2 regions of the Ancylobacter sp. genome follow, and region 2 is predicted to be linked to the other one. Evidence: predicted binding sites of a transcription regulator. Region 2 holds the regulator's gene; the other holds the start of a gene.

The links. The regulator PhoB, encoded in region 2, activates phosphate uptake and scavenging genes when phosphate is short. The targets are predictions, from matches to a motif close to TGTCATNNANCTGTCAT.
Region 1: a site for PhoB is predicted at 2,611-2,627, ahead of ACQY76_RS05905 (DUF2794 domain-containing protein). Genes of this name have one in related genera too.

What each region holds. Positions count from the first base shown of each region.
Region 1 covers NZ_OZ257132.1:1,265,077-1,270,686, forward strand. Annotated here, with positions in the region: gene acnA (aconitate hydratase AcnA) at 1-1,215, shown strand, start outside; gene ACQY76_RS05900 (DUF1223 domain-containing protein) at 1,500-2,306, shown strand; gene ACQY76_RS05905 (DUF2794 domain-containing protein) at 2,681-3,022, shown strand; gene aguB (N-carbamoylputrescine amidase) at 3,048-3,938, shown strand; gene aguA (agmatine deiminase) at 3,957-5,048, shown strand; gene ACQY76_RS05920 (SDR family oxidoreductase) at 5,118-5,610, opposite strand, start outside.
Region 2 covers NZ_OZ257132.1:1,744,070-1,749,679, forward strand. Annotated here, with positions in the region: gene pstS (phosphate ABC transporter substrate-binding protein PstS) at 1-16, shown strand, start outside; gene pstC (phosphate ABC transporter permease subunit PstC) at 179-1,156, shown strand; gene pstA (phosphate ABC transporter permease PstA) at 1,169-2,002, shown strand; gene pstB (phosphate ABC transporter ATP-binding protein PstB) at 2,011-2,832, shown strand; gene phoU (phosphate signaling complex protein PhoU) at 2,858-3,571, shown strand; gene phoB (phosphate regulon transcriptional regulator PhoB) at 3,609-4,310, shown strand; gene ACQY76_RS08145 (SDR family oxidoreductase) at 4,348-5,112, opposite strand; gene ACQY76_RS08150 (LysR family transcriptional regulator) at 5,233-5,610, shown strand, end outside.

The sequences.
Region 1 (5,610 bases), 480 kb from region 2:
GACGCGCTCGGCTTCAACCTGGTCGGCTTCGGCTGCACCACCTGCATCGGCAATTCCGGCCCGCTGCCGGAGCCGATCTCGGAGGCCATCAACAAGAACGACCTCGTCGCCGGCGCCGTCATCTCCGGCAACCGCAACTTCGAAGGCCGCGTGAACCCGGACGTGAAGGCGAACTACCTCGCCTCCCCGCCCCTGGTCGTCGCCTATGCCATTGCCGGCTCGCTGCAGGTCGACCTCACCACCGAGCCGCTCGGCATCGGCTCGGACGGGCAGCCGGTGTTCCTTAAGGACGTCTGGCCGTCCAACCAGGAGATCGCCGCCTTCATCCGCGCCAACGTCACCAAGAAGATGTTCCAGGAGAAGTATTCCGACGTCTTCAAGGGCGACGAGAACTGGCAGAAGATCGCCATTCCGCTGGGCGAGACCTATGCCTGGGAAAACGCCTCCACCTATGTGCAGAACCCGCCCTATTTCGAGGGCATGAAGATGGAGCCCGAGCCGGTCACCGACATCATCCAGGCGCGGGTGATCGGGCTGTTCCTCGATTCCATCACCACCGACCACATCTCGCCCGCCGGCTCGATCAAGGAAGCCAGCCCCGCCGGCCATTATCTGCGCGACCATCAGGTGCGCCCGGCCGACTTCAACCAGTACGGCACCCGTCGCGGCAATCACCAGGTGATGATGCGCGGCACCTTCGGCAATATCCGCATCAAGAACCAGATGCTGAGCGGCAAGGAAGGCGGCTTCACCCGCCACTGGCCGGACGGCACGGAGATGCCGATCTACGATGCCGCCATGCTGTACAGGCAGGAAGGCGTGCCCACCGTGGTGTTCGCCGGCAAGGAATACGGCACCGGCTCCTCGCGTGACTGGGCGGCCAAGGGCACGGCGCTGCTCGGCATCCGCGCCGTCATCGCCCAGAGCTTCGAGCGCATCCATCGCTCGAACCTGGTCGGCATGGGCGTGGTGCCGCTGGTATTCCAGAACGAGGAATCCTGGCAGTCGCTCGGCATCCAGGGCGACGAGATCGTCACCCTTAAGGGCATTGAGGGCGACCTCAAGCCGCGCCAGACGCTGATCGCCGAGGTCACCTTCGCCGACGGCACCGTCAAGCAGGTGCCGCTCACCTGCCGCATCGATACGCTGGACGAGCTGGACTACTTCCGCAATGGCGGCATCCTGCCTTTCGTGCTGCGCAATCTCGCGGCCTGAGCGGGCGCGAGCCACCCCTCATGATCAGCCGGCGCGGGCTTCGGTTCGCGCCGGCTTTGCATTTGCGAAGCCCCGCCGCGCGCCGTGCGCGACCTCTCACGGCGGCGTGCGCGGCGACACCCGAATGTGACTGGTCGCAACAGGCGCCGGGTCTTATTGGCTAGAGGCGGATCCGGCCGGCAGCGCCCGGCCCGGGTCCATCCCACGCCCTGCGACAGCGGCCGTCCCTGCGGACCGGCCCGCCACGTGCCCGACGATTCCGCGACCAAGGACCCCCGCCCAACATGTCCGTGACCGCCTTCGTCCCCCGCCTGCCAGCGCTTACCGCCCGCGCGCTGGCCTTCCCGCTGCTGGCTCTTGTACTGGCGCTGCCGGGCGCCGCCCGCGCCGAAGACACGCCGGCGCCCGCCGAGACCGCCGAGCCGGTGAAGCCTGTTAAGACTCCGAAGGCGGTGATCGAGCTTTTCACCAGCCAGGGCTGCTCGTCCTGCCCGCCGGCCGACAAGCTGATGGGCGAGCTTGCCGCCCGGCCGGATGTCGTCGCGCTCACCCTGGCGGTGGACTATTGGGATTATCTCGGGTGGAAGGACACACTGGCCAAGCACGGCCATTCCGTGCGGCAGAAGGCCTATGCCCATTTGCGCGGCGACGGAAAACTGTTCACCCCGCAGGCGGTGGTGAATGGCCGCGCCATGATGATCGGCTCCGACAGCGCGGCGCTGGAGCGTACGCTGGCGAGCATCGCCGCGCCGCCCGTCCCCGTCACGGTCGAGAGTGCCGGCGGCAAGGTGAAGGTCCACATCGCCGCCGCTCCCGGCTCGGCCAAGGGTGAGGTGTGGCTGTGCCCGGTGGCGAGCCGCATGGAGGTCACCATCGCCCGCGGCGAAAACGAGGGCGCCAACGTGGTCTACCACAATGTGGTGCGCGGCTGGACGCGGCTCGGCGCCTGGGAGGGTAACGAGGCCAGCTTCGAGGCGACGGTGCATCGGCTCCCGGGCGATCCCACCGACGCGGTTGCCATCATCGTGCAGTCCGGTTCGTCCACCGAGCCCGGCAGCATTCTGGGCGCGGCGCTGCAGCCGCTCGACTGAGTGCGGCGTCGATCACACGCTCGTTAACGAAAAACACAAGACGGCCCGATTTCGGCCGTTGCAATGCCCCCGGCCCCTACCAATCTCAGTCTCATAGCGTTGGGCCGGTTCGCGAGTGCATCGGTTTCCCAGCCCCCCAGCCCCCCGCGGTGCTTGTGGACCGGCCTGACGTTATCTCTAGGTTCAATCCCCGAATTGCTCTTCAGGGCCGGCCATGTCGCCGGCCCTTTTTCTTGTCGGCCGGACGCCTCGCGCCGGCCTTCCGCCGAAAAGGCGCTTGAAGCCGCCCGCCGCCCGGTGGATCATGACGCCGACATGACACCCGTTGAGTCCGCCGGCCCCATGCGCGGGGCCGCACCGAGCGGAGGAGCCGCGTGGCGGAAACCGACCCGATAGTCCTGCCGGTCGGCGCGCGCGTCGACCGCGTCACCTTCGACCGGCGCGAGCTCGACCGCATTCTCGATCTCTATGGCCGCATGGTCGCGCAGGGCGAATGGCGCGACTACGCCATCGATTTCACCCGCGACAAGGCCATCTTCTCCATCTTCCGGCGTGCCACCGAGGTGCCGATCTATCGCATCGAGAAGGACCCGCGCCTCGCCCGCAAGCAGGGCGCCTACACGGTGGTGTCGCAGACCGGCCTCATCCTCAAGCGCGGCCATGAGCTTGCGCGGGTGATCACGGTGCTGGAAAAGCCGCTGCGCGCCGTCAACTGACCCGCCCGCCGATTCGGAGATTTCCATGCGCAGCCTGACTGTCGCCGCCACCCAGATGCGCTGCGACTGGGACATCGAGGCCAATATCGCCCGGGCGGAGGGTTTGGTGCGCGCGGCGGCCGCGCGCGGGGCAAAGCTCATCCTCCTGCAGGAACTGTTCGAGACCCCGTATTTCTGCCAGGACCAGTTGCACGAATTCCTCGACCTCGCCAAACCCTTCGCGGGCAACCGGCTGATCGCGCATTTTTCCGCGCTCGCCCGCGAACTCGGCGTGGTGCTGCCCATCTCCTTCTTCGAGCGCGCCGGCCAGGCCACCTTCAACAGCCTCGCCATGCTGGACGCGGATGGCGAGGTGCTCGGCCTCTACCGCAAGAGCCACATCCCGGACGGGCCCGGCTACACCGAGAAGTTCTACTTCTCGCCCGGCGACACCGGTTTCCGGGTTTGGGACACGGCCGTCGGGCGCATCGGCGTCGGCATCTGCTGGGACCAGTGGTTCCCGGAATCCGCGCGCGCCATGGCGCTGCTCGGCGCCGAGATACTGCTTTACCCCACCGCCATCGGTTCCGAGCCGCAGGATGCCAGCCTCGATTCGGCCGGCCACTGGCAGCGGGTGATGCAGGGCCATGCCGGCGCCAACCTCATGCCGCTCATCGCCTCCAACCGCATCGGCCGGGAGGAGGGCCGCAACGGCACGTCGATCACCTTCTACGGTTCCTCCTTCATCGCCGGCCCCACCGGCGAGAAGGTCACGGAAGCCGGGCGCGACGAAGAGACCGTGCTCACCGCCACCTTCGACCTCGACGGCATCGCCCGCCAGCGCCAGAGCTGGGGCGTCTTTCGCGACCGCCGGCCGGACCTGTACGGCCCGCTGTTCTCCCTCGACGGACGCGCCCCGACGCGGGCGATCGGATGACCTCATGAGCGACACACGATGAGCGATACACTCGCCACCCTTCCCGCTGCCGACGGCTTCCGCATGCCAGCGGAATGGGAGCCGCATGCCGGCACCTGGATGATCTGGCCGGAGCGGCCGGATAATTGGCGCGACGGCGCCGAGCCGGCGCAGGCGGCGTTTGCGGCGGTGGCCGCCGCCATCGCCCGCTTCGAGCCGGTCACCATGCTCGCCACCGCCCGGCAATGGCGCCACGCCCGCGCCGCCCTGCCGCCCTCGGTGCGTGTGGTCGAGGCGTCCTCGGACGATTCCTGGTGCCGCGACAGCGGGGCCACCTTCGTGACCGACGCCGCCGGCCGGCTGCGCGGCGTCGATTGGGGCTTCAATGCCTGGGGCGGGCTCTACAGCCCCTACGAACAGGACGAGTTGATCGCCGCCAAGATGCTGGAGATCGAGCGTGCCCCGCGCTACGCCGCGCCGCTGGTGCTGGAAGGCGGCTCGATCCATGTCGATGGCGAGGGCACGGTGCTGACCACCGAGGAATGCCTGCTCAACGCCAACCGCAACCCCGACCTCACCCGCGAGGAAATCGAGCAGCATCTGAAGGATTATCTCGGCGTCTCCAAGGTGCTGTGGCTCGGCGCCGGGCTGGTCGACGACGAAACGTCCGGCCATATCGACAACCTCGCCTGCTTCGTGCGTCCCGGCGTGGTGGCGCTCACCGGCTGCGAGGACCCGCTCGATCCGCAATACGCCATCTCCCGCGATGCCCGCGAGCGCCTCTCAAAGATGACCGACGCACGCGGGCGCGCGATCGAGATCGTCACGCTGCCGCTGCCGGGCCCGCTATACCGCAGCGGCGCGGAGGCGCTGGATCTGGGCACCGAGACCGGCAGCATGTCACGCCGCCCCGGCGAGCGCCTCGGCGCCTCCTATGCCAACTTCTACCTCGGCAACGGCTTCGTGCTGATGCCGCTGCTCGACCCGGCGCAGGACGAGGCCGCCCACGCCATCCTTTGCCGCCTGTTCCCGGGGCGCGAGGTGGTCGGCGTGCCCACGCATGAGATCATCCTCGGCGGCGGTAACATCCACTGCATCACCCAGCAGCAGCCCCTCGGCACGCCGGGCTGAAAACCGCAGCGTCATCCCGGCCCCCCGCAGCGAGAGCCGGGATCGCGTCCATCCTGCCACGGACGGCGATCACCTCTTCACCAGACCGAGCCGGATCAGGCTTTCCGCCGTGGCGAGGATCGCCTCCTGCGCCGGGCGAGGCGACCAGCCCAGCCGGCGCCGCGCCTTCTCGCTGGAGGCGCTGCGGCGGATGCCGAGCCGCGGCACGGCGAGGCGCGCCATCGGCAGGGCGAGGGCGGCGAGGGGCACCGCGATGTCCGGCAGTTCGAAGCGCGGCACCCGCCGCGCCGCCGGTCCCAGCCCCGCGCGCAGCGTCCGCGCCATCTCGTGCAGCGATATTGCCTCGCCCGCCGTGGCGAGAAAGCGCTCGCCCGCCGCCTCCGCTGCCGTCATCGCCGTCACATGCAGCTCGGCGACGTCGCGCACATCCACGAGGCCGAGATAGACGCGCGGCGTCGCCGGCAGGGCGCCGTCGAGCAGCGCCCGTACCAGATCCAGCGAGGCCGACATGTCAGGCCCCAGCGCCGGGCCGAGCACGACGACCGGGTTGACCGCGGCGAGC
Region 2 (5,610 bases):
CGTCTGGACCAACTGATACCAGCCGCATAGGGAAGAGGCGGTCCTCGTGGCCGCCTCTTCTCATGCGCCCGGCCGTACTATTTGCTTCAAGCCCGCGACGCCCACGCTCCGTCACAGCACGCCGCCCCTCAAGCCGACCGCGGCTTCGGGTGACAAGGCGCTCTAAGGAACACACCACATGGACGCCACTCTTAGCGGAAGGCAGGCGGGCACCGGCCTGATCGCCGCGCGCAAGCCGACGGGCCGGGTCAGTGACCCCGTATTTGTCGGGATTCTCTGGGGCAGCGGCGTTCTCGTGCTGTTGCTGCTGGGCCTCATCATCGCCATGCTGTTCGAGGGTGGCCTGCCGGCGCTGCGGGAATTCGGCCTGTCCTTCGTCTGGTCGACGACGTGGAACCCGGTGACCGAGGTGTTCGGCGCCGGCGTCATGGTGTTCGGCACCATCTTCAGCGCTGTCATCGCCGTCATCATCGCCCTGCCGCTGTCCTTCGGCATCGCCTTCTTCCTCACCGAGATCGCTCCCGGTCCGCTGCGCCGGCCGATCGGCGTCGCGATCCAGCTGCTCGCCGCGATCCCGTCGATCATCTACGGCATGTGGGGCTTCTTCATCATCGTGCCGCTGATGGCCGCCTATGTTCAGCCGCCGCTGATCGAGTGGCTCGGCCCGCTGCCGGTGATCGGCGCCCTGTTCCAGGGCCCGCCGCTCGGCGCCGGCATGCTCACCGCCGGCCTGATCATGGCCATCATGATCCTGCCCTTCATCACCGCGATGTTCGTCGAGGTGCTGGAATCGGTGCCGCCGATGATCAAGGAATCCGCCTACGGCGTCGGCGCCACCACCTATGAGGTCTACCGCAACGTCTCGGTGCCCTATGGCAGCACCGCCATGGTCGGCGCCGTCATGCTCGGCCTCGGCCGCGCGCTCGGCGAGACGATGGCCGTGACCTTCGTCATCGGCAATGCCACGCGCATGTCGGCCTCGCTCTTCGCCCCTGGCGCCACCATCGCCTCGACCATCGCCAATGAGTTCCCCGAGGCCTCCACGGGCTCGCTGAAACTGCAGTCGCTGCTCGAACTGGGCTTCATCCTCTTCGTGATTTCGTTCATCGTGCTCGCGCTTTCGCGCCTGCTCGTCCGGTCCCGGCTCAAGGGCTGAGGAGAGACACACATGGCATCCCTGGCCCGCCGTCGCGCGACCGACTACACCGTCAAGGCCATCAGCATCGGCTTCGCCGCGCTGTCTCTCGTTCTGCTCGCCTGGATCCTGTGGACCCTGGTGTCGCGTGGCCTGCCCGCGCTCGGCCCGCATGTCTTCACCAAGATCACCGCGCCGCCCGGCGCCGGGGGCGGCCTGCTCAACGCCATCGTCGGCTCGCTGATCCAGATCGGCGTGGCGCTCCTCATCGGCACTCCCATCGGTCTGATGTGCGGCACCTTCCTGGCCGAGAACGGCCGCGGAACCCAGGTCGGCAACGCGGTCCGCTTCGTCAATGACGTGCTGCTCTCCGCTCCCTCGATCCTCATCGGCCTGTTCGTCTACCAGCTCCTCGTCGTCCCCTTCGGCGGCTTCTCCGGCTGGGCGGGCGCGATCGCCCTCGCCATCATCATCATCCCGGTGGTGGTGCGCACCACCGAGGACATGCTGAACCTGGTGCCGATAGGCCTGCGCGAAGCGGCCTTCGCCCTCGGCGCGCCGCAGTGGAAGGTGGTTACCTTCATCACCTGGCGCGCCGGCCGGGCCGGCATCGTCACCGGCATCCTGCTCGCCATCGCCCGCGCGGCCGGCGAGACCGCGCCGCTGCTGTTCACCTCGCTCGGCAACAATGGCTGGTCGCTCAGCCTCGACGCACCCATGGCGAGCCTTCCCATCGCCATCTACCAGTATGCCGCCAGCCCGTTCGAGGATTGGGTGGCGCTGGCCTGGGCGGGCGCCCTCATCATCACCGTCGGGGTTCTGACCCTGAACATCCTTTCCCGCCTCGTCCTGGCGAAGATGAAGTGAGACGGACCATGAATTTCGCACCTGAAACGTCGATCGACATCGCTTCCGCCGTCAACCGCGCCACCGCGCCCTCGACCGAGTCCAAGCTCAAGGTCGAGAAGCTCAATTTCTACTACGGCGACAACCACGCGCTGAAGAACATCAATTTCGAGATCCCGGAAAAGCGCGTCACCGCGATGATCGGGCCCTCGGGCTGCGGCAAGTCCACGCTGCTGCGGGTGTTCAACCGCATGTACCAGCTCTATCCGGGCCAGCGCGCGGAAGGGAAGATCCTGTTCGACGGCGCCGACCTGCTGAGCAAGGAGCTGGATTCCACCGTGGTGCGCTCGCGCATCGGCATGGTGTTCCAGAAGCCGACGCCGTTCCCGATGTCGATCTACGACAACATCGCCTTCGGCGTGAAGCTGCATGAGCGCCTGAACAAGTCGCAGATGGACGAGCGCGTCGAGTGGTGCCTGCGCAAGGCAGCGATCTGGGAGGAAACCAAGGATCGCCTGCACACCTCCGCGCTCGGCATGTCCGGCGGCCAGCAGCAGCGCCTGTGCATCGCCCGCACCATCGCGGTTCGGCCGGAAGTGATCCTGCTCGACGAGCCCACCTCGGCGCTCGACCCGATCTCGACCTCGAAGATCGAGGACCTGATCGACGAGCTGAAGCAGGAATTCACCATTGTCATCGTGACACACAACATGCAGCAGGCGGCGCGTTGCGCCGACATCACCTCGTTCTTCTATCTCGGCGAACTCATCGAGGTCGCCGCCTCGAACGAGATCTTCACCAATCCGCGCGAAGCCCGCACCCGCGACTACATCACCGGCCGCTTCGGCTGATTCCGCGACGAGAGAGGCCTCCCCAATGACCGAACATATCGTCTCGTCGTTCGACACCGACCTGAAGGAACTTGGCCGCCGCGTGGTCGAGATGGGCGGACAGTCCGAGCGCCTCGTCGCCGACAGCGTTCAGGCGCTGGTGAAGCGCGACAGCGAACTCGCCCAGAAGGTGATCGTGCTCGACGGCCCGGTCGACCTGCTGCAGCGGGAGATCGAGGAGAAGGCGGTGCTCGTCATCGCCCGCCGGCAGCCGCTCGCCGGCGACCTGCGCGAGATCGTCGCCGCCATGCGCATCGCAAACGACCTGGAGCGTATCGGCGACCTCGCCAAGAACACCGCCAAGCGCGTGCTCGCCCTCACCGGCGAGTTCCACCCGCAGAAGCTGGTGCGCGGCGTGGAGCACATGTCCAACATCGTGCTCGAGCAGCTGAAAATGGTGCTCGACGCCTATGCCACCCGCGACGCCGCCCGCGCGCTCGACGTCTGGCAGCGTGACGGCGAGGTCGACGTTCTCTACACCTCGCTGTTCCGCGAACTGCTCACCTACATGATGGAAGACCCGCGCAACATCTCGCTGTGCACGCATCTGCTGTTCTGCGCCAAGAACATCGAGCGTATCGGCGACCACGCCACCAACGTTGCCGAGACGATCCACTATCTCGTCACGGGCCAGCTTCTCACCGAGGAACGGCCGAAGCAGGACACCAGCAGCCTGACCAGCGTGGCGTTCCCGACCTGAGAGCCTCGGCACCCCACGAACGTCCGGGAACGCGACCATGCCGACCAACATACTGATCGTGGAGGATGAGGAGCCCCTCACCCTCCTGCTCCGCTACAACCTCGAATCCGAGGGCTACTCGGTGGACAGCGTCGGGCGGGGTGACGAGGCGGAGACTAGGCTGCGCGAAAGCGTACCGGATCTTCTCATCCTCGACTGGATGCTTCCGGGGCTTTCCGGGATCGAGCTCTGCCGGCGGCTGCGGGCCCGGCCCGATACCGAGCGCATGCCGATCCTCATGCTCACCGCCCGTGGCGAGGAGACCGAGCGCGTGCGCGGCCTCGCCACCGGCGCGGACGACTATGTGGTGAAACCCTTTTCGGTGCCCGAACTCGTCGCGCGGGTGCGGGCGCTGCTGCGCCGCGCCAAGCCCGAGCACGTCTCCACCCTGCTGCGCGCCGGCGACATCGAGCTGGACCGCGAGACCAAGCGGGTGCACCGCGCCGGCCGCGAGCTGCATCTTGGCCCCACCGAGTTCCGGCTGCTGGAGTTCCTCATGCAGTCGCCCGGCCGGGTCTATTCGCGCGAGCAATTGCTCGACGGCGTGTGGGGACAGGACGTCTATATCGACGAGCGCACGGTCGACGTGCATGTCGGGCGCCTGCGCAAGGCGCTGAACCGCCCGCGCCAGCCCGATCCCATCCGCACCGTGCGCGGCTCCGGCTACTCGTTCAACGAGATGTTCGCCCGCGCGCATTGAGCGCGCAGGCGAACCGGGGCCACCGCTCCAGGCTGCGTCAGGTGCGGTTGATCGACAGGCCGCCATCGACGAGATGCGCGGTGCCGGACACGAAGGACGCATCGTCCGAAGCGAGATAGAGCACCGAGCGGGCCAGTTCCTCCGGCGCCGCGACGCGCTTCAGCGCATGCAGCCCGGTAATAAAGGCCTGGGCTTCCGGCGTGTCGTTGGCTTCCCGGTACATCTCGGTTTCCACCGCGCCCGGCAGGATCGCGTTGACGCGCACACCCTGCGGCCCGAATTCGGCCGCCAGCACCTGGGTGAGGCCAACGAGCCCGGATTTCGAGGCGGCATAGGCGGCAAGGCCGGGAAAGCCGGCCGTATAGCCCACGAAGGTCGAGGTGAAGACCACCGAGCCGCCGCCGGATTTGAGCATCTCGGCGATCTGGTGCTTGGCGCCGTAGAACGCCCCGGTGAGGTTCACCGCCAGCGTGTCCTCCCAGCCCATGGCGGAAATGCCGGTGCTAGGGCCCTTCTCGCCGAGCGTGCCGGCATTGTTGACCGCGATGTCGAGCCGGCCGAAGCGCTCCACCGCCAGCGCGGCCAGCGCGCGGTCATAGGCCTCCTCGCGCACATCGCCGGCAAGCACGGCCGCTTCGCCGCCTGCCGCCGCGATTTCCGCTGCCAGCGCGTCCAGTTCGCCTTGGCGCCGGGCGCCGAGAACGAGCCGGGCGCCCTCGCGGGCGAACAGCACCGCCACCGCCCGGCCGATGCCGGAACTGGCGCCGGCGATCAGCGCAACCTTGCCATCAAGACGTCCCATCGAAAGTCTCCAACCTGAGGAATCGCCGCCCTCGGCGGCGTGTCGCGGAGGAGTATGGCGATGCCGACGCGTTCGGATTAGACTTCAGCAAGCGGAAACCATGTCCGGAAAACGCGAACGATGAAACTTGACGGGATCGCCGCTTTCGTCGCCATTGCCGAGGCCGGCTCCATCAGCGAGGCGGCGCGCCGGCTGAGACTGGCGAAGTCGGTCGTCAGCGACCGTCTGGCGCAGCTCGAACGCCAGCTTGGCGCCAGGCTGGTCCACCGCTCCACCCGCCGATTGACGCTGACCGAGGACGGGCTGATCTTCCTGGAACTGGCCTCCCAGTCCCTGCGCGGCATCGAGGCGGCCGCCGCCACTCTCGCTGAGCGGCGCGGCACGCTCTCCGGCCCGCTGCGCCTTTCAGCGCCGGTGACGCTGACGGCGCTCCACATCGGGCCGGCGCTCTACCCCTTCCTGCGTAGCCATCCGCAGATCGACCTCAGCATCGAGCTG